2 regions of the Bacillus sp. C1 genome follow, and region 2 is predicted to be linked to the other one. Evidence: riboswitches for the same ligand, from Rfam matches in the RefSeq annotation. Region 2 holds a riboswitch; the other holds the start of a gene.
What was found. Region 2 has a riboswitch for cyclic di-AMP ahead of kimA (potassium transporter KimA). Riboswitches for the same ligand answer to the same signal wherever they lie in the genome.

Region 1 (16,102 bases), on a different contig from region 2:
CAATATCACCTTTTACACTATCACGAGGTTCCCAAGAATCATTATCGTATTTACACTCTGTCGCTTCTGAATGATTCACGCCACCGTTATCAAAATCCAAATTTCCACGTGAACTATTGACAGATACATCCGTCGCTCTTAAATGGTGTAGATCCGTTCCTGGTCCTGCTGCTGTCCCAAAATTACCGTGAGATTTTGCCCAAACATGCTCTCGGTTCCAGTTATCTACACCTGAACCATTTGTAAGTTTCCCTTGCGAACGCCCTGTATATAAAAGGATCACATTATTTTTATTATTTGGATCTTCATCCGTATCTCTTAATGCATCCCAAACCGCACTGTATGATATTTTTGTATGATCATCAATAATAGTATGAAGTTCCTTTTTTAATTCTGAACCCGTTTTCCCCTTCGTACTATTATAATACGTATCATCATAATTAGTTGCAGTAACCTCTTGTGTTAAAACTGCCCCTGCTTTCGTAGTCGCTGAAACTGCTTCAGCATATGTAGTATTTGTAAATGACAAGGACGAAGAACCTAAAATAAAGAATGAAGAAATAGCAACCATACCTAGTTTTGTTTTTTGAAATGACATATATACAAATCCCCTTTGAAATTAGATACTAGCAAATGAACAAGATCTCATTTTAAACACATGAACTATTATTACACTATATATATTTTCTTTCTCTCTTTTAGAAGATCCTATTCAACTGAAATAAATTTCCACGCTTTTGGTGTATCCGTTTTCTTCCCTAACACAATCCAGCTCTTTTCGTTACCATTTCCTTGATAATTTACTGGGTATCCATCTGTATATAGGTAATACTCAGATGGGTTATTCGGATTTGGGTACACTTTAAACTGAGCAGTATTTGTTTTTTGTTCTGCAAGATGTACCCAATTTGTCATATTAGAGTAATTGAGAAATACGTAATTATCATAGTTAGACTGCGTCATTTTCAGCAGTGCACTTTCTCCCTGGTGAAGAATTCCATTATTCTCTTTATCAAATACAAACTGAACTGGTGTCCCATGAACTTTATTATCATCTACGTGATTAGATAATAGTGCATAGTCATTCCTCGCATACGTTTCAAAAGTCAAACCTCTATTTGAAAACTCACTCGGCACAACGAAATATTTTTTATGTTCTTGTATTGCTTCTCCCTTAAAATCTTTTACTACAGTTTTTTCAATATCTTCAGCAGCAGTTTTGCCAACATATGTTTTAAACCATAAATGGATAAACCCTGCCGTATTCCTTTGAGCTGTTTCTAAACTTCTCTGAACAGCTGGCATAACTTCTTGTTGCCAAAGAACATTGTTTCCTTTATTATAATGAGATTTAATCTGATCACTAGTAATATTCGTGATTTCTACTTTTGCGAGTCTTGCAGTTTCATGAATCCATTGTTTTGGATCATTAGAATTCACTAAACCATATACGCCTTTTCCGTCCTTCACTTCAAATTGTGTTTGAATTGTCGTCACATAATTTTCAAAGGCACTATGAAACTTTAAGGCACTCATATCGACAGCTGTAAAATTAGCAGCATGCATTGGCTGAGTCGCATCTGTGAAGTAGTGCGTCGCAACACCTAAATAATAAAAAGCTTGTTTTCGGTCATCCTTCTTAAAGTATTCACCTGCTAATTTAAAATATTTATCTCCTTGCGAGAGGGCTGTTGGTTCTTCTTCCCCTTTATAGTTCTTTCTCGTATCAGGATCGTAGAAATGAGATTTCCATCCTCCCCTAATTAGCCCGTCAATACCGATTGTACCTGTACCTCCATCGTTAAACTCATCCAGGTAATCAGCATCATAAAGACCTCTTTCAAATAACTCCTTATATTCAGGAGTATTTAAAAATTGTAATTCATTTGCTTGCACCGTCTTATCTTGATTACGACTCATAATTTGAACCGCATTTCGCGCAATCCATAAGTGTGTACTTTCATTAGGATGGTGCGGATGCTCCGCAGACCATCTCTTCACACGTTTGTGCTCTTGGTTCTCTTGTTTCACTACTTCTCCTATTCCACAAGCAGACGCTTCTGTTGGAATTGTTATAGTAATGGAAGATATTGCTGTTATAAAAGCTAGTGTACATAATTTCTTTTTCCTGTTCATATCGTTCTCCTACATTTCATTTTCATCGATAACTGAAACGCTTTTACTCTTTATAAAAGGATTGTTCTCTATTGGAGTGTATTAAGATATCCTCCTTAAAAACTTAATTCAATAATAACCTAATATACCTTAATTTATTTATGCAATTATACATATTTAATTGCATATAAAAAATCATAGTTGAGTTTTCACGCCAACATTTTGACCACTATCACTGGAATCCTTGATATTTAGGAGTGAACATATCCGAAATCTGAAAATGTGTAGAACCCAATACACGAATATGCCGAAAATAGTTTGTATACAAAAATTCTTATTTTCTTTTAAACAATTAAATTTTAAATGTACTTTTGTTAAAATTAATTAATTGGACATAGCCTTCACTTTTTCAAAAAAATCTTTTAAATGTACAAATTCCTCTTCATTTCCGCGTGCTGAAAAAACATCTTGATCTTGATGGGAAATAACAATAACAGGAATCATTTTAAAAAGCGTAAAAGCTTGTTTTTTCTCTTTTATTTCATTAATTGCGTGGTAAGGTATCTGTAATGAAATAGGAAACTTGCCAAATACTTCACTATAAAATAAAAGCTGGCGTTCTGTGCAAGCTAGAATACCTCTCATAGGTGTAGAATTCCCATTTGGTACTCCTACTAAGCCAGATATACCGCTTTGCATCTCATAATAAGCCGAAATCATATGTTGTATATTTTCATTTGAAGATATTTTCTCTTGAAATTCTTGCATTGCATGTTCTTTCAAACTCATGTAGATATCTCCTTATATTAAAATTTACTTTGTTTTTTTATCAAAATGGAAAAAATTAAATATTAATAAGAAAGCTTGCATTACTAAAAATGGGATTGTTATAACTAAAAAAACAAAATCAATGACTAATCACTCTTCATACAAATAACTTGGGTATACTGTTACAAATTGTAAATCCCATTGACGCATATAATATAAAAATATCATAACATAAAAATAAATAGATTAATAACTCGCTTTTTCATCTATACTTATCACTATGCTCATTTAAAAACTGACTCAGTTTTTTCTGTAAGGGATAACAAACTTAAGTATTTGGAGTACAGAAAAGGATAGATATGGTACTCTAACTTTATCTATCCTTTTTTATTACATTTTTTCACTTTTGAGGCACATCATAATATTAGCTTGATGGGCATGGAATTCCACCAACAAAATTACAGTTTTAAAAATCGTTTTTCCCTAACACTATTTTTTCTCCGATGCTTTATGCTGCACTCGATAAGAAAGAGAATGAACCCGCTGTGAATATTTAAAACCTGTCTCAGCTTTTTGAGAAACCCATTTTGAAACGGGTCTTAGTAAACTATTTATACTAACAATCAAAATCGTTCCTGTTATAGCTATTAGTAAATAACCGCTGCCAGCTAACGTCCCTACAGCCGCAGAACACCATAAGGTTGCGGCTGTATCTAGACCTCGTACTGTTAATCCATCTTTCATAATAACGCCAGCACCTAAAAAACCAATCCCGCTTACAATTTGAGAAGCAATTCTTGTCGGTGTATTGTCGTGCGGAGTAAGCACACTTAATAGCACAAAAAGTGCAGCACCTACAGAGACAAGTATATTTGTACGTAATCCAGCTATACAGTTGTGCCATTGTCTCTCTAATCCTATTATTGCTCCCACAAGTATTGCTACTAATAATCTGAGTACAATGTCTAGTTCCATATGTCTATCTCCCTAATTTCCATTCTTAATGATCAGGATGCTCTAAATCGACTTGTTGTAATGGAATCACCTTTGTTTTTTTCATAACTTTATAGCTTAACCAAAATGCTAAAAATAGTGGTAATCCAATATAAGTAGCAAGTACTTCATACCAATCCACATGTGATCCTGTAAATGCGGAATAATTCTGTCCTAAAAGAATAATGGTACATGTTATAAACGCTAAAATAGGACCGATCGGATACCATTTCGCTTGATATGGGAGTTTGTTAAGATCCTTCCCTTGATGTAGATAAGCTCGCCGAAAACGATAGTGGCTTACAGCAATTCCTAACCAGACAATAAATCCACAAAGTCCCGAAGCATTCAAAAGCCATATAAATGCTTGACCTTCCCCAAATAAAGAAGCTGTAAATGCTATGGTTGCTACAGTCGTTGTCATAAGTAATGCATAAATAGGAATACCTTGTTTATTCATTTTTTTAAAGCATTTTGGGGCTTTCCCTTCTTTTGCCATTACCCATAACATTCGGGTTGCAACATACATTCCAGAATTACCTGCTGATAGAACGGATGTTAAAATAACTGCATTCATAACAGAAGCTGCAAACGCGAATCCAACTTTCTCAAATACTAGTGTAAAGGGACTCATTGTAATATTACCAATGTCATTGTTGGCTAAATTCGGATCTGTGTAGGGAACTATGACTCCAATTACACAGATGGTAAGTATGTAAAATAAGAGAATTCTCCAAAAGATTTGCCGCACAGCTTTTGGAATGTGCTTTTTAGGATCTTTACTTTCTCCAGCTACAATTCCGACCATTTCTGTACCTTGAAAAGAAAACCCTGCAATCATAAATACACTAAATATAGAAAGAAAACCTCCATGAAAAGGTGCGTCTCCCATTGTTAGATTATGAAACCCAGTAGAGTCTCCTTTAAAAACCCCAAATATCGTTGCGATTCCTAACGTAATAAACACAATAATGGTAATAACTTTTATAAGTGAAAGCCAAAACTCCATTTCTCCATAATGTTTCACTGAAAGGATATTCACTCCAAACATAAATAGGATGAATAACACACTCCAAAGAATAGACGAGCTATATGGAAACCAATATTTCATAAGAATGGCTCCTGCTGAAATTTCAACTGCAATGGTAATCGTCCAACTAAACCAGTAATTCCATCCAATCGCAAAACCGAATGCCGGATCTACAAATTTAGAAGCATACGTACTAAAAGAACCCGATGTAGGCATATACGCTGCCATTTCTCCTAAGCTGGTCATCAACAGATACACAATACAGCCAATTAACAAATAAGCTAAAACTGCTCCGCCAGGTCCTGCTGTATGAATAGTATTTCCGCTTGCAATAAATAATCCCGTACCGATGCTTCCCCCTATAGAAATCATTGTTAAATGTCTCATCCCAAGTTCCCTTCTTAACTCAGAAGGCTGGGAATGAGAAGAAAAAGAAAAAAGCGAATTTGTAGTTTTTATGGGTGTCCCTTTCAAATGCCTCATCCTTTTTTGAATTATTTTCCAGTAAAAAGGTATAAAAAAAGACACCGAAGTTTACCCAGTGTTTTTGAAAATCACCATAGTATCTCCTCTCAAAACGCTTACGAGGTTAGCTGTCGGATTCGGGCCTAGAGAGTAGCCCTACCTACATGTAAGAAGGATTCACCCCAAGTGCAATCGCACAAAAGTTGGTTCCCCCGCTCCATATGGACTCAGCGAATAGTGATATGAATTTATGTACAATATATTACTCCTATGCCCTGCTGTTTGTAAATAAGATAATTAATTATTTTTACAATTTATATTTTTCGAAGAGTACAAAACATCCCGTATAAACAGACACATATACCACACAATGATTGGAGGTTCCTGTATTCACTGAAAAATCATCGCTATAATTAAGTTCCTTTACATGTATCATATGTTTTAAATCAAACGCAGTTCACTTATGAAAAGATCATAATATATTATATCTATATAAAAAAGGGTTGATCATCATGATCAACCCTTTACTCTACCTCATTTAAGAAGAACAATGTTAAAACGCCTGGCCCTGTATGTGCTCCGATTGCTGATCCGATTGTGTTTACAATAAACACTTCACAGCCAAATCTTTCAGTAATTAATGCTTGTAATGCATTCGCAGTTTCTAAATCGTCACCATGTGTGATTCCGATTGTTTGACCTGTAAGATTATTCCCCCGCTCTTCCATAATGTCAAGCATTCGGCTTAAAACTTTCTTTTTACCTCTTATCTTTTCAAGTGGTACAAGCTTACCTTCTTCTACATTTAAAATTGGTTTAATATTTAATAAGCCACCAATAAATCCAGCTACCTTACTTAACCGCCCGCCTCTTACAAGATACTGCAAATCAGCTACCGTAAAGATATGTTCCATACGTTTTGTTAGAAAAGCAATCCGGTTCAAAATTTCTTCTTTCGATGCACCCTTTTTAGCCATTTTGGCAGCTTCTAATACGACAATCCCTTGACCAAGTGAAGCACATTTTGTATCGATGATTTCTAAATCGAGATCTGGATTTTCTTCTTTTACCTCTTCCTTAATAACAACCGAAGATTGATATGTACCTGAAAGTTCAGATGAAAATGCTAAATAAATACAAGGTGTCCCTAGCTTCGCATATGTAGTAAATTTCTCTTGGAACGTTTCTAATGAAGGCAGTGATGTTTTGTAAACTTCGCCTTCTCTCATTTTCTGTAATAATTGAACCGATTCTAATGTAACACCATCTAAATATTCTGTTTCAGCTTCATCATATACACGAAGTGGTATTAAATCTATATCGTAAGCTTGCAGCAATTCTATTGGTAAATCCGCCGCACTATCGGTAATAATTTTAACACTCATTTTTTAAACCTCTATTCTATTATAAGTATACTAAAATAAGAACAATTACCTTTAAATTATATACGTAAACCACTATTGAAGAAAGAAAAAGTATTATTAAACTATTCTATATTCTATGCACGGAATATTGAAAGATGAACTTCATTGTCAAAATGACATGTAAACTACCTATATCAAGTTAAATACCATACTGCTAGTTCGTTACAAATAATAGTATTTCCTATACAATATAAATAGCAGAATTTTCAAAGGAGTGTATTTTTATGGAAATCAAATTTGCTTCATCAGAGGATTTAGAATGGATTAATCATCAATATAAAATAGTTGGATTTGTATCCAGTGACTTAAAAAAAGATAAAGTGGCAATTGTGACACACAACGAAGAATATGCGGGAGTTGGACGTCTCGTTCAGATTGATGAGAGTACGATAGAAATGGGCGGTATTTACATACTCCCTAAATATAGAGGGTATAAATTAGCTGGAGAGCTCGTTTCTTTCTTAGTAAACGAAGCAAAACAATCTAATGTACCTAATACTTATTGCATTCCTTTTGAAGAGCTGGCATCTTTTTATAAAAAATATGGTTTTAAAGAAGTGAACCTTGATCAAGAGACTGTTCCTTCTACTATTCTGACTAAATATAAATGGTGCTTGCAAGAATACGATAAGAATGTTTTATTGTTTAAGTTATAAAACTTTAGTGAGAGCCCTCACTAATCGGACTTTGACGGGCATTTTCTCTCTAAGTTAACTTCTGTATTTTCGATAAATTTCGCCGTAGGAGTATTGTTACCCATTCATACAGGATTCATTTAAAACCTTCACTTTTCACGAACAGAATGAACGCAATTACTTGTTAGTACGACCGAAGAATGAAACTGTACCAGGTTGTGTCCAAATAATATAAACAATGCCTAGTAAGAGTATTTAAAAAGGATCATTCACTTTACGAAAGGAAACAATTTCATCTTTCCACGAAAAAACGTTATAATAAACTGTAGCCTCTACGATTACGTTATAAAGGAGAATGAAGCAATGGCTAAAATTAAAGTATATCAAGTAAAAGAAGAAAGTATGGAAGCAGTAAAAAACATCATTGATGTCGAAGAACAAAATCCCACGACTGCTGACATACAAAACCTATACACATGTGTATTAAATACTGAGGATATGGCATTGCCTGAATCATATATAGAAGAAGATATTTTAATCGATTCTATTGAAGTAATGGTAAACGTTTCTCAAAATAAATTAAGAGACCTAGGTACATACGATGTAATTGAAGTCCAAAACAAAGGTAAAAAAACACAAATTTTATTATTAACAGACGATGAATACGAAGTAATTGAAGGCTAATTGAGTTTTGACTGAACAACATCGCTTATAAGCGCCCCAGGTAAGCTTAAGGAATAAAAATGAAAAAATAACAAAACCCACAGAGAAAATACATTTCCTCTGTGGGTTTTCGTCTTGTAAAAAAGGATTTTGAAACGTCTCCTAAAAAATTATACTATGCTAATTTCACTATATCAATATTAGCTCCTTCAAAAGTTAATGTATGAGCTGAGCCATTAACTAACGATAATACACCAGGAGCTGCCCCTGTATTAAATACGGCTTGTGAACTGTGTGATACTCTAACTGCATCTGGGAAAACTGTACTTAAACCAATTAAATTAAACTCACTTTGTGTTCCTCCAAGTAAAGCTCCATCCAAATTGAATTGCACGATTGCAGTTCCTTGATTAGCAAGACCTAAATTTGTTGCAACTTCATAAGCAGCATAATATGTTTGATTCGGCTCTAATACAATAAAAGGTGATGGTGGTGTATGAGTAATTGCTGTTCCATTAATAGTATTATTAGTAGATAAAAGAGCATCAGCTCCAGCTGCTACCGTTTGAATTGCAGGATTCGTTATACGAGCATTATTAGCTGTTACAAGTGGTCCTGTTACTCCTGTTACTCCTGTTACCCCCGTTGCTCCTGTTGCTCCTGTTGCTCCTGTTGCTCCTGTTGCTCCTGTTGCTCCTGTTGCTCCTGTTGCTCCTGTTGCTCCTGTTGCTCCTGTTGCTCCTGTTGGACCTGTTGGACCTGTTGGGCCTGGATCTCCTGTTGCTCCCGTTGCCCCTGTTGCTCCTGTTGCTCCTGTTGCTCCTGTTGCTCCTGTTGCCCCTGTTGCCCCTGTTGCTCCTGTTGCTCCCGTTGGGCCTAAAAATTCAGGGAATGCGCATGGGAAACAGTCATTAGGAAAAAAAGGATTACAATTATTGAACTTACCCATTCTTTTACTCACTCCTTCAGAAATAATTCTGTACATGAACTAGCCATTTAAATCATATATTTTATACTTTAACAGTTTATGAAATAAGGTCGAAATGTGTTTGTGCAAAGGCTGATTTTAATTAACAGGCCTACATTAAAATGAATTCGTTTTTTATGTTTTACCATGGATGTTGTGGGATTTTCGCATCAATCATAAATCCTAATTCTGCACTTGCAGAGCTTATAATATGATTTACTACTTCTTTCATTACAACCTTGATGTAAGCTCCTGTTCTTTCCAAAGATTCAGCCGACACTTTTCATTTTACTGTCACCTACAAAATAAACTTTCATATATTATTTTGTAGCCGTGTCTTTTAATAGATACGTTCGCAATTTTCCACTCCTTTTGTCACTTTCATGATGCCATTTTATGATTCATTATGAAAAAGAGCACTACTCGAAGATGCTCTTTTTCATTTTTTATGCCCATAGCGATTCTATTTAGATGCGTCATACATCAATATTACGAACTTCCATAAAAACTTATCTTTAAGTAGAAGATTACATTTATCTATGCATAAACCAAAAAGAGAAAAGGAGTGCAGGTCTCCTTTTCTCTTTTTGGCTTCATAGCCACAACTTATATTCAACAGGGGTATATATAAATGCAATTTGATTTTCTAACAGATACATGATGGTTATGAAGAACAGACAGAGACCTTCACTCATTTTCTCCTTCTGTTTTCACATGGAATGGGGCTAAAAAAGGCACTGACCGCTTCTATCCATGGCCGGATTCTCTCATCCATCTGAAAAGAATGGTTTGATGTTCGTTTTTTAATTTGGATTTATATATAATGACACCATGTATCAACCTGATAATACTAGATAATCCAAATACCACATCAAACAATCCGAGTTTATGATTACTTGCAACTCTATATGTCCCTCTCATTCTTATACCTATATTTGTTTATGTTCTTTTACCACTGATGTTCCTTTTTGATTAAAACTCGTATGATATTCTACAACACTTATTTCACAACCAGGACCAATTGTAATATTGTTTCCCCTTACGACTTCCGCTATTGTATGTTCTAAATAAATGTCATCTCCTTCGATAGTTGATGTTTGAAGATTACCAGTATGGCTGATAAAAGGATTAAATCTAGCTTTTTTTCGTATACTAATCTTTTTCCCGCCAATTTCTCGAACTTTACTTCCCTCAAAACGAAGTGTAATTTGAATATGTTCCGCGTTTAATAAACCTTCACTTTCAAGTCCGCCAACTAATAATAATTCTTCTACTTCAATGTCCTCCTTAACATTTAAAGCACCTTTAACATCTACTACATTACCAGATAATCTCCCTTTCGTTTCAAGCATGCCTCTAACTTTCGTTTTGTCAACGTGAGCATTACCTTGTACTTGAGCATTACCGTATACTTTCACATATTCTGCTTGTAAACTCCCTTGTACTTCGCTATCTCCATATACTACATAATTTTTCGCCTTCACATTACCATGAACATCACTCGTTCCGTATGTTTTAAACTCATTACAACTAAGCTGATTAGAAATTGTTCCTTCGCCGCGAATTTTCACTTTACTATAATCTCCACCTGCCGAACTACCCGATCCGTTCACAGTGAGGCTATGCTGCTTTTCCATACGTATTCCTCTCTTCCTAGAAAATTAAACTTGCTGAATTTCTTTCACTTTCGCGTTTTTGTCAACATGAAGAATCCCTGTACATTCAATACGTCCAATCTCACAATTCGGACCTACGGTGATATTGTTACCTCTTACTATATTAATGTGCACATGATCAATATCAATGTTGTCACCTTCTAACAATTCCGCTTCTAAATGTGATCCAAACACTGTTTTAAACAACCTACTAAAGGCTGTTAATCTTTGTCTTATTTTAATAGTTTGACCGCCTACCTCTTTTGCTCTACATGTACCATGAATATCTATGTCAATTTCATCTGCACTTAGTAAACCACCGATTGTGAACTGCCCTTCTGATGAAAAAATATCCACTTCGCAATTACCATCAATCGTCGCTTGACCACGGATTTTGAGCTCTTCTCCAGTCAACGTACCACCAATTGTTCCTTTTCCAGCAATTTTTAAATTGCTAGCTTTTACATCTTTTGTAATGGTTGCTTTTCCATCAATTCTCATATTTTCAGCACTTACGATACCGTCAACTTTACCGAATCCGCTAATTCTTGTGTTTTCGCTTTTTAAATTGCCATTTACATTGCCAGAACCATTACATTCAAAATCGTTACATTCAACATTTCCGTTTACAGTTCCTTTTCCATTTAATTGTACTTTATGAAACTCTCCACCATTAGAAGAACCGTAACCATTTATAATTAAATTTTCTGATCGCATGATTTCTCCTCCACTATAACAATTTTGTTTTTAATGCTTCTGTATAATTCATAACTGCTACACGTACAACGATCTTTGTTCCCTTTTCAAAAAGTAAGTCTTCCACATTTGACACTAAGAAACATGTAGAAATTCCTAACTTCCGAATTACAACTACGTCACAATTTTTATACTTTATATTTTCATAATTATCCTGCAAAACTTGTAAAATCATCTTTCCTTCTTCTAAACTAATCTCTCCTGATTGGAGAAGTTCTTCTAAAATATACACGTAAAGAATATCTGTAAATTGAAAATCAGCTAGTTTATTCGTTTGTTCGATAAAAAATTGTATAACTGCTTCTGAAGCAATCTCTTTTCGTATTACATCATCTTTCGTTAAACAAATTTCTGTAACACTCGGTGAAAACATATTTGCTAATTCATCAAGAGACAAATCCTCTTTCATCGTTTGAATTTTATCAATTCGTTCTAATATCTTTTCTTTTGGAAAAAATGTTTCTTGCCCTGTAAAAGTTGATTTTCTTACAAACCAATCTTCAGGTATTAAATTCTTTCTTTTCCATCTATATAGCTGTCCGTATGAAATACTAGTCAGTTCCAATAAATCCTTTTTTGAAATTAAATCCGTACTCACCTGTATAACACTCCTTCCTAATAACAATGTAACATAACACTGTTACGTTGTAAACAGACGTTAGTAAAAATATGTTAAATAAAAGTCCTTCCACATAAAAAAAGTCCTTTTACGTTTGCAAAAGAACCTTTTTCAATGCTTATATATTAAGGTTTAAACCATATATTATAAAAATCAATCCACCCTTGTGAATTAATCATTATATTTTGTACTTTTTCATTTGTACTTATATGCTGTTTATTACGATATAAAGGAATAATATGAATCTGACGTAACAAAGTGTTCTCCACATCGCGTAACAGTGTAATCCGTTTTTCCTTATTTGGTTCGGTAAAGAACGCCATGAATTGTTCATGAAAATCCAGAAGGCTATGCTGATGAATAAAACTATTTTTTGATAGAAACATATATAGAAAACTTAGTTCTATGCGCTCACTGATTGTAGCACTATCATGGATAATGTCTGCTTGTTCAATTATGTCCATCTGTAATAATTCCTGAACATCAAGAAAATGTATTTCAATCGCAACCCCATACTTTGCACACTCTTTTTGAATCCATTCTGAATCTTCCAGATGATCTTGTCCTTTAAATGTATATAAATATAATGTTTCACCACTATACTTACTTTTTTGTAAAAGATGATTAATGTCCTCTGTTATTCTGCAAACGACACTATTTCCTAACAATAGTTCAGTTGCTATCTCCTCACGTTCCCCCTCTAACTCGTGTATCATTTTGCTACTATGAATTATTTTATATAACGCTTTCCGAAACGTGATATCTTGTAACGGACCTTGTTTTTTTACATTTAACGTAACGTATGTTACATTGGATTCCAATTTGGAAATTTCTTTATGAGGTCTCCCCATTCCTTGATGTTCTGCCTTCATCGAAACATCATATGCTTCAATACTTTCCTGTACATTCCATAATTCAATCCGATCAAGAAAAGGACGTTCTCGAAAATACGAATTATGTGCTTCTAATACAACTATCGATTCATTATTTTCACATAACCTAAATGGCCCCGTCCCACTTACATTATCTTCTGTTATAATAGAACACTGTTCTGTACTTAAAATATGTATGAATAACTTATTTTCTGTATGTAAGTAAATCTCCACAACATGTTCATTTACAATACAAATTCTTTCAATATGTTGCAGCATCCAAAAATACGGATTATCCTCCATATTCATAAATCTACCGAATGTGTACGCAACATCGTGAGCTGTAAAGCGTTTACCATTATGAAACTGCACACCTTTACGTAAATAAAACGTCCAAACTTTTTGATTGTCATTATATTCCCAATGAAACGCAAGTCTCGGCTCTATTACGTTTGTACTCTCGTTAACATATACAAGCGTATCGTATACATGTTTCACGATATGACATTCCGAACGCATTGTAGCATATACAGGATCCAAAACAATGTTTGGATTCATTTCAACTTGTAAACGAAGTACATCTTGTCTCCCTTGCGTCGTCATTTCAATCTGATAACCAAATATTGAGTTGATCCAAGTTTGGAATTGTGTTTGCAAAGATGGAAAATACAACATATATTGGGCAACAAACTCTCTCCCTCCTTTTATATTTCCTTGCTTCGTTATCTCTTTCCCCTTTTCTAAAATTAAGGCAGCAGGAACTTTTTGAAACGATAACTTTGACCGATTCCCTCTCCCGCGTCCTGGAAACCAACAAATCCAAGCTAGCTCTTCTAATTTTTTAATAATCAATTTACTATTACGATCTGTACAAAACAATGTTTCCGATACATTTTGTAATGATATTTCTATTTTTTCTCCCTCTGTTCTCCCTTTTCCATACTGGAGCCAAAGCTGAATGTACTGATCTAAAATAACCATATCTCTCCCCCTAAAAGGTGAAAAATCCCTCTCTTTTATTCTACCCTTTTTCATTTCTTGCTTCTATTCTAAGATTTCCATATGAATACTCCCCCACTTAGCAAAGCTTGAAGTGGAGGTTCCTAACGTTTCGACCTAACGGACGATTAACGTCAGCGGGGTTAACACACTAGCGAGCTGTTTCACGCCTAACCCCTCTATCCCGTTTTCCCATGCATTCGGGACTACTTTTCGTAAAATATTCGCCGCAGCATTTACACATATGTTTAGAGGTGGGAGTCCTCTCGAAAGATATGATAGAAAGGAGGCAATCAAGAATGAATAACCTTATAAAACGTTACAGTAAGCCAATCTGGATTCGGTTATTAGGCGAATTACTAACTAGAACAACTGAGGCTATGTTGGCTATTATTTTTATTATCCATGTTAATAAAGCGTTAGAAGGTAATGTGGTTCTCACGATGCTTTTGTTTGGATTACAGCCACTTTCTGATATTGTATTCACAATCATTGCGGGAGGGATAACAGATAAGTATGGTAGAAAGAAAATGATGTTACTCGGATTATTCGTGCAGGCAATTGCAATAGGCGGATTTATTTTCGCTGCATCAGTCACTTTCTTCGCTTTGTTATATGTAATGAATGGTATTGGTCGTTCCTTATATATTCCTGCTCAGCGTGCACAAATTGCAGACTTAACTGCGCAAGAACAACAAGCAGAAATATTTGCCGTTCTTCAAACAGTAGGAGCTATTGGTGCTGTAATCGGTCCATTCATTGGCGTCTTGTTTTATAGCACTCATCCCGAATACTTATTTATGATTCAAGCTGTAACTCTCGTATTGTACGCAATTGTTGTATGGACACAACTTCCAGAAACAGCACCAACTATTCAAATAAATAAAAAAGCAGCACAAGCAACAACACGTAAACAGTTTATTTCTAAGCATTATATTGTATTTGGACTCATGCTATCTACTCTTCCGATTAGCTTTTTTTATGCGCAAACTGAAACAAATTATCGCGTATTTGCAGCAAATATTTTTCCGAATTTCTTATTTGTTCTCGCATTCATCTCAACTTGTAAAGCTGTCATGGAAATCATCCTACAAGTTGGTCTTGTCAAATGGTCTGAACGGTTTTCGATGCCTAAAATAATCGTGATTTCATATATTTGCTATACACTTGCAGCCATTGGGTATGGTTATGCAACAACATTATGGTCACTATTTTTTACGCTTTTATTTCTAACAATCGGAGAAAGCATTGCTTTAAATCACTTACTACGATTTGTTGCGGAGATTGCACCGAGTCACAATCGCGGATTGTATTTCTCTATATACGGCATACATTGGGATATTTCGCGAACATGCGGTCCTGCTATAGGAGCAGTTATATTAAGTCATGTAAGCGGGAGCATATTATTTTATATTTGTGCATGCTTATTAATAATGGGGGGGATTGTTCAAACTTACTTTGTATATTCAGTAGAGCGTAACAAATCAAAAGAGCTGCCCTTGTAAAAGGACAGCTCCAACTATGTATTTATACTTCAATGCTTTTTCCATCTTCAACAATATGGTAAAGTAAATGAGCTAAATGATGAATCGGACCATACTCTTCCTCTTCTTCATCTGTTTCACCTTGGAACTCAAGATCATTTAAGTATAGCGCTAAAAATTGATAGAATAGTTTCAAATCAAATCCGTAACAAGCACTTGGTTCTTCATGATCTCCTTCATACTGTAACATTAAGTATTGGTCATTTCCTTCCGCATCTTCTGCATCAAAGAATACAAAAAAACCAACATTTGTATCTAAATCAAATAGATGACGAGTACCGTTTTCTGTTGCTTTATTGAAGTCTTCTTCACTTAACTTATGTACTGTTGTTGCTTTTGCATTGTCTTCTTGATGAAAGTTTACTGTAAATGATTTCAATGCTGACACCTCCTGATTGTATAACAGTAGCATAACAGATTACACAAAATAATACAAAAGGACTGCTTACCAACGTAAACAGTCCTTTACCACTTATTTTCTCATTGCTCTCAATAAGAAGCTTACAATGAAAATTAAAATAATAGCCCCGATTAATGCTGGTATAATTGCAAATCCACCTATCACAGGACCAAATTTACCAAGTAAAGCTGTACCGA
Region 2 (16,102 bases):
AACTTGTGAAAACTTGGTTAAAAAGAACATACTCATAACGATAAAACTAATAATTGCACCCGTTAAGTTAATCGTTAATTTTAAAATCCATCCTTTTGGCTTTTCACGAATCCATTTCACTACCATTCCAGACTGGGACAGCGTAAATGGAATAAACACACCTACTGCATAAAGCGGGATAAGATGTTCGGTTTGTCCTTGGAAAGCAATAATTAAAAGAATTGAAGCAACTCCAAGTATGATAATTCCATTTGAATACCCTAATCTGTCTCCCCTAACTGTAAACATTCTGGGTATAAACTTATCTTTCGCAAGATTAACTGCTAATAAAGGAAAAGCAGAATAACCAGTGTTAGCAGCTAGGATTAATATTAACGCTGTTGTTCCTTGAATAAAGAAATACATGAAGTTCCGTCCAAATGTTTGTTCAGCAATTTGTGAAACAACCGTTACCTCTTTACTTGGAGTAATTCCATAATAATACGCTAAATATACAATCCCTGAAAATAGTACTGCAAGTAAAGATCCCATCGCAAGTAACGTTTTAGCAGCATTATTAGGAGCTGGATCTTTAAAATTTGGAATTGCATTAGAAATCGCTTCAACACCTGTTAAAGCAGAGCTACCTGATGCAAATGCTCTTAAAAGTAAAAATAAACTAATCCCTGCTACTGGCGTACCAATTGGTGTATGCAACTGAGGTGAAACTTCACCTGTTACAATGTTATATATACCTACACCGATTAATATAAATAGTGCTAAAACAAATAAATAAACGGGATAAGCTAAAACAGAAGCGGACTCCGTGACACCTCTTAAGTTCAAAATTGTAATAAATATTACAAATATAATCGCGATAATCACATTATGCTCATGTAAGCTAGGAAAGGCAGATGTAATCGCATCTGTACCTGCCGATACACTAACTGCTACAGTTAAAATATAGTCTACTAATAAGGATCCTCCAGCTATTAATCCTGGATTCACCCCTAAGTTTTCTTTAGATACAACATATGCTCCTCCTCCATGAGGATAGGCAAAAATAATTTGTCGATAAGATAATATAAGCGCTGTTAATAACACTAATACTCCCATCGCAATTGGAATAGAATACCAAAACGCTATTGCACCAAGGCCTGCTAAAGCGATCAAAATTTGCTCTGGACCATAGGCAACCGACGATAATGCGTCAGAGGATAAAATTGCTAACGCTTTTGTTTTATTAAGCTTTTGTTCCCCTAATTCGGTTGATTTTAACGGTCTTCCAATTAAAAATCTCTTTATAGATGAAACCACTGTTGTCCACTCTCCAATAATTTTGTACGAACAATTCTCTGCTAGTTAAAGCTAATAAACTACCTTCTCAGAAAACAAAAAATGTCTACAAGCTATAACAAATAGACTTGTAGACATCAATTTTTTTGTCGCACAAGCTCCACCTTCCTTCTCAATATAACGCTTACGAGGTTAGCTGTCGGATTCGGGCCTATGAGTAGCCCTACCTTTTTCAAGGATTCACCCCTTGGATTATGCACTAATCCATCAAAACGGGTCCCCCGTACCATGCGGTTTCAGCGATTTAGAAATTTGAAACTGTGGATTATAATACTCCTTTATTTTAAAAAAGTAAATAATTTTTTTAAAACAATAGCTTAAATTTTTAGAAATAGAAAAATCGCGATGATTATGTAGGGTATTACTTCATGAACGAACATAATACGTCATATCAAGTTTGAATAAAAAGGATAATAGATTTACATAAAATCGTTTTTTGTCTGATAAATTCTTAGATGAAATAATTGAAGAGCCTACTCAACTATACGCTAACTCACAAAGGAATAAAATGATGTACGCACAAATAAAGGTAATGCATAATTTATTTCCGAACAAAAGGACGTTTCCTTATATAGACCTACTTAATATTTCTCCAGGTAATCCATCAATCTCACAAATTTTCTCTGATGTAAATCCTTGTTTTATTAAAATTTTTCTAGAAGGGATATTTTCCGGATCAATAATTGCTTTCAGTACGTTCAATTTTGTTTGCTTAGCTAGTTCAATTAATTGTTTTGCAATTGTGGTACCATATCCTTTCCCCCAATAAATAGGCAATATCATATAGCCAATTTCAGCTTCTTCTCTTTCTTTTTCATTTAAAGTTAAATGCCCAAGACCAATAAATTCATTCGTTACACTATCATAAACTTTATATGAACCATACAACTTATATTTTCCATTACATTCTAATAACTTTTGATAGTTAACTTTGGCCTCTTTCAACGGAATCGCTCGTTCTGTAATTTGTACCATAACTTGTTCATTAGATACTAATTGGAAGTAATCCTTAAAATCTGTCACTTCAAATTTCTTAAAGTTTAGTCGCTGCATTTTATTCCTCCAAGCTTTCCACTTTATCAAATAGAAATTATCATTATTATTTTAAGTTAATCAGAAAAAGCCGATACTATTTTTATAATATCGCCTTTCAATTTAATTGTTCATACATGTCAGAATTATAATGTAAAAATTCAATCCATAGGGTGGTCTTCATCCCTCACTAATTATTACCCTACACTAATCGGACTTTTGTAGGCAGTTGTCCCACACACATAACTTCTTTTCTTCCGGTGAATTTTGAGGTTAGAGTCTTACTATCAGCAAATAGCAGGATAATAGAGGCCGTTTGAACGTTCTCTTACAGCATCTCTTCGTAAACTTTTAAATTTTGATAAATAATTTTTAACAATGGCGCATCTATATGCAATTGTTTTGCTAATTTCAACAAATATCCTTGTAAGTACTCCCCTTCGATAGATGAACCTTTTTCCATATCCCGCTGCATGGAAGATTTCATATCATATGAAATCTTATCAATCGTCTTCATATGTTCGTCAACAATATGATCCTGAATTGGGGCTCCAGATACTTTCATAATCTGCGCTACTTCTTCAAATAAATTTCGAATCAAGTCCCGGCCCCCGTCACTTTCACGGATCGGTCCTATTGGTGCACGCATTAGCGTAGTCACGCCTGACATAACAGTAATAAATAAATATTTATGCCACATATCTTGCACAATATGATTACTCAAAACAAAACTTGCTTTTGTACCCTTTAAGGTATCGACAACCCTATGTATGCGTTCTGTATGTAGATTTTTAATTTCCCCAAATACAAGTTGGTCAGCAGCGCTAGTTTGAACAACATCTCCCTCGTCGTTTAATGTTGTTTCAATAAAACACAAACCTCCAATAACTTTATCCTCACCAAATACTTGTTGTAGTGCGGATAGATGGGCTATACCATTCAGTAGCGGTATAATAATTGTGTTCTCACCAACAAATGGCTTCAAATCGTTTATAGCTTCTTCTAAATGATAAGTTTTTGTTGAAAATAAAATTAAATCGAATGGATCTACGGATTCAGTTTTTATGATTAATTGTGGTGTAAAGGAGAAATCTTCCTTTATACTACGAATAACAAGACCATTTTTCTCAAGCTGTTGTTTCCGGCCACTACGAACGAGAAAAGTAACGTCCTCCCCTTTTTCTACTAAACGGCCCCCAAAATATCCTCCGATTCCTCCAGCTCCTAATACTAAAATACGCATATAGAGAACTCCCCCCTTTTCCAAACATGAAAATTTTACTTCCTTGTAGCATAACTATATTATATATCCGATTCATTAAACAAACAGAAAATTCAACTTTCAACTTTTTTTATATAATAGAATTCATCATTTTATTAATGAATAGATTAGTAGCATTTCAATTTTTAAAATTATGGATTATAAACTTAATAACTACTTATAAAGTACCTATTCTATCCCCCCTTAATAAATACATACCAAAAAATGATATACTAAATGCAAAACCTTTAGAGGAGCTGACTATTATGGGGATGATTGGACAGTATATACTCGTTACAGATGAGGAATTAAGTAAAATCAAAAATAAAGAGTTGGATATTTATTTTAAAGAATCCGATTTAGATATTGATAAATCATGGCAGTTACTTCATTTTATACTATGTGGGGAAATTGGCGGAGGCGAACCACCTCTTGGACATGTCGTACCCTTAAATGATTCCATCATAGATAACGATTCGCTCGGTACGTTTTACCTTACAGCTAGTCAAGTAGAAGAAGCATATTCTGCAATAAAAGATTTAAGTAAATCTGATTTCAACAACATGTACAACTTTCAAGAATTAATGGACGAGCAACTTTATCCACTTGTTGAAGATGATGATTCTGATGAAATATTCGAATATACTTATAGTTATTTTTTAGAAATTAAAGATTTATATAAGCAAGCTGTTTCAAACAAGCAATGTACAATCTTTTTTATTATCTAAATAGAAATAAAAAAACGGATCCTCTCTTTTACGAGAAGATCCGTTTTTTATTAAAGTGAAATATTATCCTAATTTCACTTGATTTTCTTCTTCAATTTTTGCTAATGCGATTGCTACTTGCTCTTCTGTTAATTCATGTTCTTTTACATAACGATTGCGTGGATGTACACGGCATTCATGAGAACATGCACGTAAATATTTCGCTTCATTTTCTTCAGAACATAAGATTTGTTTGTTACATTCTGGGTTTGCACAATTTACATAGCGCTCACACGGTTCATTTGTAAAGTGATCTTTACCAACGATAACATGTTCTTTTTGGTTCACTGGCACACCAATACGTTCATCGAATACGTAACATTGTCCATCCCATAGTTCCCCTTGTACTTCAGGGTCTTTTCCGTATGTTACAATCCCGCCATGAAGCTGACTTACATCTTCAAAACCTTCCTTGACTAACCAGCCAGAAAATTTCTCACAGCGAATACCACCTGTACAATACGTTAAAATCTTTTTGCCTTCGAACATTTCTTTATTTTCATCAATCCAATCTGGTAATTCACGGAATGATTTAATATCAGGTTTAATTGCGCCTCTAAAATGGCCTAAATCAAATTCATAATCATTTCTCGCATCAATGATAACTGTATTTTCTTCTTGCATTGCTTCATAAAACTCTTTTGGCTCAAGATACTTACCTGTCGTTTCTTTCGGATTGATATCATCTTCTAAACGAAGTGTAACAAGCTCTGGACGAGAACGTACGTGCATTTTTTTGAACGCATGCTCATCTGCCTCATCTACTTTAAAAACGATTCCAGCAAAACGTGGGTCGTTCTTCATTGCTTCCATATATTTCTCTGTTTGTTGGACAGTACCTGAAGCAGTTCCGTTGATTCCCTCTTCTGCAACAAGAATTCTTCCTTTTAATTCAAGTGAATTACAAAATTCTAAATGCTGAGCAGCAAATTCTTCAGGATTCTCAATTGTAGTGTACATATAGTACAGCAACACTCTATATGGCTTTGTATTTAACATTTTATTTTTACCACCTATCTAATTCAATATTTTAAAATCATGTATAAGTTAACGATCATATCGGAACATATAAGAATAAGAAAGAATTTGTTAACGATTGTTCAAATAACTTTCCCCTATTTACAATATTTTCCCAGAAGTTAACGCAAATGAAAAACGAGATTACATAACAAACCAATACGGCTGTAATGTAATCCCAATATATTATATAACATACAAATGGATTTCCAGCAATTAATATGCTATGTGCTATATTTTACAATTTTAAAAACTGCTTTTCCATTCCATATTATGCGTCACCTCTGAATGGGCGCTTTCTGCGGGAGTCGCCACTCTCCGTTCCGTGTGTTAAAGTTGATCCATTTTCAAAAAATCAACCCCATGTTACGGTGATGGACCTTTCTCCTCCAAAAGTTACAATTCTATATTATTTATTTTTGTTATATAGCTATTTCTAGCACACCTTTTATTGTATACAGTCATATAATTTGCATTAAGGAAACATTTATGCTCAAATAAAAATATCAACTAAATCATCTAAATATATTGAATTAGACAAGAAGAATAAATACAATAATTGCAGCAAGTTAAGAAACTAAAGGGGAAAACTACTATGAATAAAGATATAACAAAAGATGAACACGTCCCTTCTCAAAGCACAACTGTTCAATCTGCTCATCTAGCTCTAAGCGGCGAGACAAAAGGGTTTAAAAAATTATTACCTTTTCTCGGACCTGCTTTTATCGCATCCGTTGCTTATATTGATCCAGGGAATTTCGCTACAAATATTGCAGCAGGATCACAATACGGTTATTTATTACTTTGGGTGATTCTAGCTTCCAATTTAATGGCTGTATTAATTCAGTCTCTATCAGCAAAACTTGGTATTGCTACTGGAAAGAACCTTCCTGAAGTCGCTCGTGAACATTTTTCAAAACCTGTTTCAATTGGATTATGGATACAAGGCGAACTCGTTATTATGGCTACTGATTTAGCTGAATTTATCGGTGCTGCTTTAGGATTATATTTACTGTTCGGTATTCCAATGTTACCGGCTGCCTTAATTACCGCAGTTGGATCATTCATTATTCTTGAATTTCAACGCAGGGGCTTCCGCCCATTAGAAGCTATTATTACAGGAATGGTCTTTATCGTCGTTGTTGCATTTGGTGTACAAGTATTTTATGCCAAACCAGAACTGAGTCCTCTTCTTTCAGGACTATTTATTCCTAAATTTCAAGGTGTAGATAGTATTTTACTTGCAGCTGGAATTTTAGGTGCAACAGTCATGCCACATGCGATTTATTTACATTCCGCTTTAACCCAGCGCCGCGTAGTCGGAACAACAGATGAACAGCGCAAAAAGATTTTTCGCTTTGAATTCATTGATATCATTATTGCAATGGTGATTGCTGGAGCAATTAACGCAAGTATGCTAATCGTAGCAGCTGCCTTGTTCTTCAAAAATGGATTACATGTTGAAGACTTAGACGTTGCTTTTCATGAATTTAGCAATTTAGTTGGGCCTGCATCAGCAAGTCTCTTCGGAATTGGCTTGTTAGCTGCAGGCTTATCTAGTTCTTCTGTCGGTACAATGTCTGGTGATATTATTATGCAAGGATTTATCCGCATGCATATTCCGTTATATGTAAGACGGTTTATTACAATGATTCCGCCTCTTGTTATTATCGCTTTAGGTGTGAACCCAACTTACGCTCTTGTTATGAGTCAAGTCGTATTATCATTTGGTATCGCATTTGCACTAGTACCTCTTATTATGTTTACAAGTAGTAAAAAGATTATGGGCGTGCTCGTAAATCATCGTATTACAAGCGCAATTGCTTGGTTAATTGCTGGGCTCGTTATCGCTTTAAATATTTTCTTACTGTATCAGACATTTAGTGGGAAATAATAAAAAGGCATGTGATACAAAACTATAAAGAGAAACATAGTAATCTGACCAGGTGGGCTCGTATAAAAAGGTGAATGAAATTTTATCAGCGATTTTTCAAATATATCGATCGTTTCTCATCATATATCGGCGATTCGACAAAGGATATCGACTAACTAACAAAATACGACAAAAACAAGAGCTCACTAGTTCTTCTTTCCCAACACGCTAAAGAATGTGATCCATATTTGTATCACATTCTTTTTATTTCATTTAGGTGAAATGACATCCCCTATTGGTGACTCTTTACCGTCCTTCAAATGGCCCCATCCATTTGGCATAGCCGTGCCCTCTATCTCTCGAAAATACAACGGTAAACCTTCCGAAAGAAACATGCTCGTCTTAGATGGATCTTGTCGTTGATGTACTTCAATTAATTGAACAATATCCGCGTCATCATCTACGATTAATATAGACTGTTGTTTCATAACCCATCCTCTTCCATGATCATTTGAAATATATTCCATAAAACTATATTAACATGTAGCAAAAGAGAATCATCATTTCTTTTTAGCCCGTTTCTTTACTTTAACTAAAAAAAGAGCTAATGCTTCTATATCAAGCAATTAGCTCTTTTCCATCTCAGTATTTCTACTTTTCAGCTATAAAAGCATGTTTATACGTGTACACACCGCCAAATTGATGCTTCTCAATGCCCTTTATATGCTTCTTTTGTATATATGATGAGCCAGTATGATAAAGCGGAGCAATTGCAGCATCTTCCAATACGATTTGTTCCGCTTCTTGTAAGGCTTTCCACCTTTTCTGTTGGTCTAATACAATATCATATTTTGCTTGCTTGATAAGATCGTCATAATAAGAATTCGAGTACTCCATCCTATTATTCGGATTATCTGTCGTAAATACTTCTAAGTAACTTATCGGGTCTTTATAATCTGGCCCCCATACTACCATAGATATATCATATTGTCCTGTTTGTTCTAGCTGTAATTTTTGCTTAAATGGTTGCTGTTTAATTTGCACTGTTAAACCTTGTAAATGCTTTTCTAAATCTCCTTTTATGTATTCAGCTATACGTTTCGCATTATCTTGTTCAAAGGTTAAGAATTCTACTGTGACACTTTCCGTGCCAAGCTCTTTTTTCGCATCTTCCCAAAGTGTTTTTGCTTTTGGTAAATCATAGTTAGCGATATTTCCATTTTCCTTTCGAAAATCTTTTCCATTTGTTTCATTCGTATATCCTCTCGGTATAAGACCTTGCGCAGGAGCTGCCCCATTGTTCATAAAATGACTTACAAACGCTTCTTTATTTAGTGCTAAAGAAATAGATTGACGAAGTTTTTTATTTGCTAGTGAAACATTTTTTTCGTTAAATCGAAGCATCGCTACGGCAGACTCATTTGATACATGTAGCTCTTTATTATTTTTGTATCGTTCTACAAATGTAGAATTTAGCGGCACACGGTCAAGAGTGCCAGATTCATATAAATTTACAGCTGCCATTGTATCTTTTACAATATGGAAGTTTATTTCATCTAACTTTACTTTTTCCTTATCCCAATATGCACTATTTTTCTTTAATTGAAACTCTTGTTCATGCTCCCATTTCTCTAATACAAATGCGCCATTGTATATAAGGTGATTCGGCTCTAAAGCATACCGACTCCCTTGTTCCTTCACAAATGATTCGGACTGCGGTAAATAAATAGGTAATGCTAATAATTGCAGGAAATATGGGACAGGATTCTCTAATTGTACTTCTAACGTATAATTATCTAATGCTTTTACACCTAACTGATCAGCAACCAATGTACCTTTATTTATTTCCTTTGCATTCTTTATATCAAATAGCATGTATGCATATTGAGATACCGTTTCAGGACTCAATGTCCGTTTCCAAGAAAAAATAAAATCATGTGCTGTTACTAATTCCCCATTTGACCATTTTGCGTCTTTACGCAAATGGAATATATACTTTTTCCCATCCTCGCTTTTCTCAAATGACTTCGCCACACCAGGTATGGGCTTATCTTGATCATCTAGCACATACAATCCTTCAAATATATTTTGCATCACATGTGATGATGTACCATCCATCGCTTTCGCTGTATCAAGAGAAGGGATTTCCTCTGATACTGTTACGTTTAACACTTGTTTCCCATCCTCTTTATTAACTTTATTTGCTGTACTACTACAAGCCGATAAAATCAAAGGTACGATAAGTGTAATTACTAGTAAGCGGCTTTTTTTCTGCTTCATGCATGTTTCTCCTTAAATTCAAATAATTTTATAAAACGTTTTATATTATAACAGAAAGGCTAGTATAAAGGCGTGATATTCTATCTACTATTTATTCATTTCACATAAAATTCACAAAAAAAACGCTCTCCTCATGTATTCCATTAAAAAGGATAGCGTTTTTTATTAATTTTTCCATTTCAATTACATCTTCAATCCTCGTTTATAGCGACTCGCTTCAAAAATAATTCGTTCCTCATCCAATGTTTTACATTCACCGTCCCACACAATGCGCTGCCCGTTAATGACAACATCTGATACGTCTTTTCCACTCGCAGCATAAACAAGGTGTGACAACACTTCTTCTGCTGGCTGTAAGTGCGGCTTATTAGATGGATCAATTGTAATAAAGTCAGCACACTTTCCTACCTCAAGTGAACCCGTTTGTTTCATTCCAATGACTTCTGCTGCTCCTTTTGTCGCCAGTAGAAGAGCCGTTTCAACAGGTAAGGCAGTTGCATCTTTATGAATTCCTTTTTGCAATAACGTTGCAACGCGTAGTTCTTCAAACATATCTAAATTATTGTTAGATGCAACGCTATCTGTTGCAATACCAACTTTAATTCCAGCTTCTAACATCGCCTTAACATTCGCTATACCAGATCCTAATTTTAAATTGCTATTTGGATTGTGTGCTACACGAACATCATGCTCTGCTAAGAAAGTACGCTCATATTCGTTTAACACAACACCATGAGCAATCACTGTCGGTCTCTTAAATAAACCACAGCTCGCTGCATATTCTACGGGACGTTTGCCATATTGCGCTTCAATATCATGTACTTCACGTTCTGTTTCTGAAAGATGAATATGAACCATCGTCTGATTTTCCACCGCAATTCTCGCACACTCTTCTAACATTTCAGTAGAGCATGTATATGGACTATGAGGTGCAACCATCGTTGTTAACATGCCGTTTTCACTATAATAGCGTTTTACATATTTTTCAGCATCTTGAATCGCTTTCTTTTCATCCTCTTTCGTTCCAAAACTAAATAAAGTTCTTGAAACGGCCGCTCGCATTCCACTATTACGAACCGCTTCCATAATCGCGTCTTGGTCTACACCAATTGGATTGAACATATCAGAAAATGTTGTCGTCCCGCTTTTCACCATTTCTAATAAACCAAGTTCTGTACTAGCAACCGCAAGCTCTGGCGTAAATTGCCCCTCAAGTGGCCAAATTCTCGTTTCAAGCCACGGCTGTAACAACATGTCATCACCAATGCCACGTAAAAGGCTCATCACAACATGTGTATGTGTATTCACAAGACCTGGTAATACCCATTTCCCTTTCAGATCCACTACTTCATCTACTTGATTTTCATTAGAGAATTCACCATTTTTCACTTCTATAATTTTACCATCTTCTACAATGATATATCCGTTTTGTAACACTTCATTCTGTTCATTTAAAGTTGCAATCGTAGCGCTTACATAAGCTGTTTTCAAAAGTATTTCTCCTCTCAACTCTATGAAGTCTATTCCCTTTAATAAGTTACCACCATTATAGTAACTTATTAAACATGAAGAGTCAAAAGATAATTTATATATAAATCCAAATTAAAAAACGAACATCAAACCATTCTTTTTAGATGGATGAGAGCATCCGGCCGATTGTAGTAGCGGTCAGTTCCCTTTTTTAGCCCCATGCCATGTAAAAACAAACAGAAGAAATAAGTGGGGATTTCCTTTTGTTTTCATAACCGCAATTTAGATGTTAGAAAATCAAACTGGATAGCTGTACATACTTTTTGTTTTAAAACATCATATTGTTTTTCATTGGTATCCACAAATGCTTCTTCTCGATTAGAAGGAATATTCATATATGTTATTCAAAAAAAAAAATTGCGATGCTGTAAAATCATATCGTTTACCATCTATCACATTATAAAAATGCCAAGCCTCTCTAATTATCAACGATATCCCTCCATTCGCCATCAGTAAAAAGCGGTCTCGTAAATCTCTCTTCGCTTTGCTATATTCATTAAAGATTGCATAACCCCTCTGGAAAGCACAAATTAGCCGGTATATTTGAATCTAATTCAAGCAAAATATTTAATCATTCTAATTTAAGATAAATTGTTAGGAATAATTATTGAGGTAATAAGCGGCGTTTCTTATGAAGAAGTTCTAAAAAGGGTGATTGACATTTACTAGATCTGACAATAAAAAATTTTAACACCGTTCAAAAATTTGAACTGCGTTAAAGTTTTTTTGAAGTGAAGATTTAATCGGTGAGGGGTTTTCCTCCTCTCGTAACAAGACAAGTATCAAAACTCATTTAATTTACCTTCGCTCCATAACACCTTACCACAGCAACTGCCTGCTCAATATCCAACTTTACATTTTTCAAATCAAATGCTCTAAAGTCAATTCTATCAACGATTGCTCCTCTTAAATCTGCACCAGCTAGCTTTGCTTTCCCGAATTGCACACCTGTCAAATCAGCATCACGTAAATCTGTTTTTTCTAAATTACATTCATACAAGTCAGCTTCAACTAAGCGAATCCCTTTTAACTTTTGTTTACTTAAATTCACGAATCTTAAATTTGTATATGACCAATCACCCGCTACAATTGTTATCCCATCTAAATTCGCCTCTTCAAAATCAGACCCTGTCATTTTACATTCTTCAAACTTAGAAACAAATAAATTTGCTCCAGAAAAATTACAATTAGCAAAAGTAGTTCCTTGATGGATAGACGCATTAAAAAGAACACCTGTAAAGTCACATTCTATAAAATTACAATTTTGCGTTACAATCTCTGATGCATCTACACCTCTGAAACGGCATTTAATGAATGTACAATTTTTTAATTCCTCTTCTTTTATAACAATATCTCGAAAGTCTATTTCTACATACTCTGTATCTACAAACTGCATCTACCTGAACCTCCACTTTCCCAAAAAGAAGCCTCACTCCACGTGGAAGTGAGATGTCTTTTTATACATTATGCTCATGTAACCAATTAATCAAATCCTGGAACACTTCATTTCTATTCACTTCATGAAACATTTCATGCCTTCCATTTTCATACAAACGAAGCGTTACATCTTTTACACCGCATTTCTTATACATATCATACACTTCTCTTACACCTTTTCCCATATCTCCCACTGGATCACGATCACCAGAAAAAATATGTATTGGAAGGTCTTTAGGCGTTTTTTTATATTCCTCTAGTTTATTCACTTCTAGCACACCGCTAAATAATTCACGATAAAAACTCGTTGAGCAAATAAAACCACATAATGGATCTTCTATATATCTATCAACTTGGTTTGTATCTGAAGATAGCCAATCAAACTTTGTCCGATTTGGTTTAAAATGCGAATTAAAATTCCCAAAGGATAAAAAGTTCAACAGCGGACTTTTCGTTTTCACGCCGCGAAGCTTCATTTCAATCGTTGCCACTTTGTGACCTACTACACCTAAAAACCCAGGATTTCCACCCGTTCCAGAAATGAGAAATCCATCATATAACTCACCACGAAGCTGCACTGCACGTCTTGATAAAAAAGAACCCATACTATGTCCTAATAAAAAAAGCGAGCTAGTGTGCTGCTTTCGAATATATTCCGATACAAAAATCACGTCAGAGACAGCTTGATCCCAGCCAACATTCGGTTCAAAATGACCATAATCTTCTTCCTGCTTTGCTGTTTTCCCATGTCCCCTATGATCATGCGCATACACACCATATCCAGCTTTCAACAAAGCATCAATGCATTCTGTATAAACCCCAGCATGTTCCGTCATACCATGTGCAATCTGTACAATTCCGCGAGGTTCACTTTCCGGCAACCACTTACGCAAATAAATTTCCGATCCATCAAGTGCCGTAACAAAGCTTTCCTGTATGTTCATTTTCACACCCTCCAAATCCATTATGTATCTCTTTATAAAATGAATGAGTATTCATTATTCTTACTATGTATTATATGCAATTGCTTCAGTTATGACAAACACGGTATTTTGTATTCATCAAATAATTTTCTTGACGAAAATTAAATAAAATTATATAGTTACTTACATAAAGTAATTAATATATTTAAGGGGGTTTCACCTATGATGCCATCATTATTTTTAGCACACGGTTCGCCAATGCTTGCTATTCAAGATACAGACTATACACGTTTTTTAAAAACGCTTGGAGACACATATAAACCGAAAGCGATTGTTATTTTTACAGCACACTGGGAAAGTGAAGTATTAACCATTTCATCTTCTGATGATGAATATGAAACAATTTATGACTTCGGCGGTTTCCCTCCCGAATTATACGAAATACAATATAAAGCAAAAGGCTCTTCAGCTATTGCAACGATGCTCGAAACAAAATTTAAAAATAAAGAAATTCCAGTTCACAAAAATACAACGCGAGGATTAGATCACGGTTCATGGACATTATTACATCGTATGTATCCAAAAGCTAATATACCTGTCGTTCAAATATCCGTAAATCCATTCCTTTCTGCAAAAGAACAATATGAAATTGGACAAGCAATTAGTGAGCTTGGACAAGAGGATATTTTAGTAATCGGCAGCGGTGTTACTGTGCATAATTTACGTGCACTCAAATGGGATCAAACAACACCTGAACAATGGGCTGTCGAGTTTGATGATTGGATTATAAACCATATGCAAAATGGCGATAGAGATTCCTTGTTCAATTGGGAAACCGCTGCTCCTCATGCACATTTAGCCGTTCCAAGAGCAGAGCATTTTGTCCCTCTTTTCATTGCGATGGGGAGCGGGAATACTGCTGGGAAAGTAATTCACCGTAGTTATGAACTTGGAACATTAAGCTATCTTTGCTTTCAGTTTTAATTGATTTAAAATAAAAAGGATGAAGCGCCGTTCGCTCCATCCTTTTTATTCAATATTCACAACCTACATATTTCATATAGTTAACTAACTTCCAAATGCTCTTTTTCTGATAATTCCGCGCTTTTACTATTAAAATATACCCAAATACAAGCTATGAATAAAAGCAATGATGTAGAGAGAAATACATATTGAAATCCGGCATGTGCGGCAATTTGGCCACCGAGTACTGGTCCAATCATATTTCCTAAAAACTGAAAGGATTGATTATAACCAAAGATACGTCCAGTTACATGATGTGGTGTATGCTGTTTCAGTAGAGTTTGTACGGAAGGTAACAATCCCGCTTGTGCAATTCCTAATAGAAAACGTAATATTAATAATTGCCATGCAGCCGTTACAAATGCTTGTGGGATAAAAACAATTCCTGCAACGAACAATGCTACAACTAAAGTTTTTTGAGGTCCAATATGATCTGATAATCTTCCTAGTTTAGGAGCTGCTAAAACGACTGCTAAACCTGTCGCAGACATGACTGCTCCTGCAATCATCTCAATATGATCTGTATGGGGACCCGCCAAATGTTTTACATATAACGTAATAATAGGCTGTATTGACATATTGGCAAGCTGAATCATAAAAGTTGCTACAAACAAGCTCATAACAAAATGTTTTGCTGGAACCATCATCCATACTTTATTTGGTTGCTCTTTTCTCGCTTGAACAGATCGATTCGATTCGTGTAAGAAGAAAAAAACAATTAAAAATGAAAGAAATAAAAAAGCACCCGTAACTAAAAATACGTGACGCATTCCAATTAATTCAGTTAAATACCCACCGAGCATGGGTCCAAGTAATGAACCACTTACACCACCTGTTGATATAGTAGAAATCGCCCAACCTGAATGTTCTTTCGGTGTTTCTGCTGCAATAAATGTCACTGCAGTCGAAAGAAAACCTGACACTGCCCCCATTAAAAAACGAAGTGCGACTAATTGATATACATTTGTCACAAATCCCATCAGCGTCATAATAATTGCCATACCAAGACTCGCACGAATCAGCATCAATTTCCGGCCATGTATATCACCGAGTTTCCCCCATATTGGTGATACAATTGCACCCATTAGAAACGTTACACCGAACGCGATTCCTGACCACTGTGCAATTTCAGATGTCCCCGTTACTCCTAAATCCTCAATATAAAAGGATAAGAACGGTATGACTAAACTCATACCCGCGGCAGTAGTAAAACAACCAAGCCAACAAATCATTAAATTTCTTTTCCAGCTGGCCATTTTTGCACCTTCTTTCTTAAATACCCATTCTACACCCTTCCTTCAAAAAAGTTTAGTAATATGATTTTAAACAAATTGAGTTCCTCCATCTTCGCTTCATTTTAAGGAGGAAGCTTATTAGTAAAATAATAAAATGCATAATCAATAAGGATCATGCTCCCATTAATTATGCATTTTATTCCATTTACCGCTTTATATTAGGAATTAACTGCGCATTACACATTCTTTCATAAAATTCAATCGGACCTGCTTGACCAATCACTGCATATTCATAACCAATTTGCTTCATTTCAGCCAAGCATCGATGTAATAGTTCTTTTCCCATACCTTTTACACGATTATTTTTTGCAATTCCCATTGGTCCAAAC

Region 1: linked by a shared signal. The riboswitch ahead of ACX5JI_RS21115 (amino acid permease) and the one ahead of kimA (potassium transporter KimA) in region 2 are both predicted to bind cyclic di-AMP.

The regions. Positions count from the first base shown of each region.
Region 1 covers NZ_JBTMZT010000010.1:101,575-117,676, forward strand. Annotated here, with positions in the region: gene ACX5JI_RS21095 (endonuclease I family protein) at 1-598, opposite strand, end outside; gene ACX5JI_RS21100 (zinc dependent phospholipase C family protein) at 709-2,136, opposite strand; gene ACX5JI_RS21105 (GRAM domain-containing protein) at 2,500-2,904, opposite strand; gene ACX5JI_RS21110 (MgtC/SapB family protein) at 3,373-3,858, opposite strand; gene ACX5JI_RS21115 (amino acid permease) at 3,884-5,380, opposite strand; cyclic di-AMP (ydaO/yuaA leader) riboswitch at 5,471-5,614, opposite strand; gene ACX5JI_RS21120 (DegV family protein) at 5,896-6,756, opposite strand; gene ACX5JI_RS21125 (GNAT family N-acetyltransferase) at 7,020-7,451, shown strand; gene ACX5JI_RS21130 (hypothetical protein) at 7,794-8,114, shown strand; gene ACX5JI_RS21135 (collagen-like protein) at 8,269-9,042, opposite strand; gene ACX5JI_RS21140 (hypothetical protein) at 9,203-9,340, opposite strand; gene ACX5JI_RS21145 (polymer-forming cytoskeletal protein) at 9,990-10,697, opposite strand; gene ACX5JI_RS21150 (polymer-forming cytoskeletal protein) at 10,722-11,432, opposite strand; gene ACX5JI_RS21155 (YhbD family protein) at 11,446-12,069, opposite strand; gene ACX5JI_RS21160 (ABC transporter substrate-binding protein) at 12,216-13,997, opposite strand; gene ACX5JI_RS21165 (MDR family MFS transporter) at 14,261-15,466, shown strand; gene ACX5JI_RS21170 (cytosolic protein) at 15,489-15,884, opposite strand; gene ACX5JI_RS21175 (GlsB/YeaQ/YmgE family stress response membrane protein) at 15,978-16,102, opposite strand, start outside.
Region 2 covers NZ_JBTMZT010000003.1:246,334-262,435, forward strand. Annotated here, with positions in the region: gene kimA (potassium transporter KimA) at 1-1,296, opposite strand, end outside; cyclic di-AMP (ydaO/yuaA leader) riboswitch at 1,442-1,587, opposite strand; gene ACX5JI_RS12215 (GNAT family N-acetyltransferase) at 1,903-2,388, opposite strand; gene panE (2-dehydropantoate 2-reductase) at 2,696-3,610, opposite strand; gene ACX5JI_RS12225 (YfbM family protein) at 3,895-4,356, shown strand; gene trhO (oxygen-dependent tRNA uridine(34) hydroxylase TrhO) at 4,420-5,394, opposite strand; gene ACX5JI_RS12235 (Nramp family divalent metal transporter) at 6,008-7,306, shown strand; partial or broken gene ACX5JI_RS12240 (M23 family peptidase) at 7,555-7,710, opposite strand; gene ACX5JI_RS12245 (peptide ABC transporter substrate-binding protein) at 7,937-9,565, opposite strand; gene ACX5JI_RS12250 (bifunctional S-methyl-5'-thioadenosine deaminase/S-adenosylhomocysteine deaminase) at 9,749-11,074, opposite strand; partial or broken gene ACX5JI_RS12255 (YunG family protein) at 11,305-11,518, opposite strand; gene ACX5JI_RS12260 (pentapeptide repeat-containing protein) at 11,889-12,491, opposite strand; gene ACX5JI_RS12265 (alpha/beta hydrolase) at 12,553-13,476, opposite strand; gene ACX5JI_RS12270 (DODA-type extradiol aromatic ring-opening family dioxygenase) at 13,678-14,439, shown strand; gene ACX5JI_RS12275 (multidrug efflux MFS transporter) at 14,520-15,734, opposite strand; gene ACX5JI_RS12280 (GNAT family N-acetyltransferase) at 15,919-16,102, opposite strand, start outside.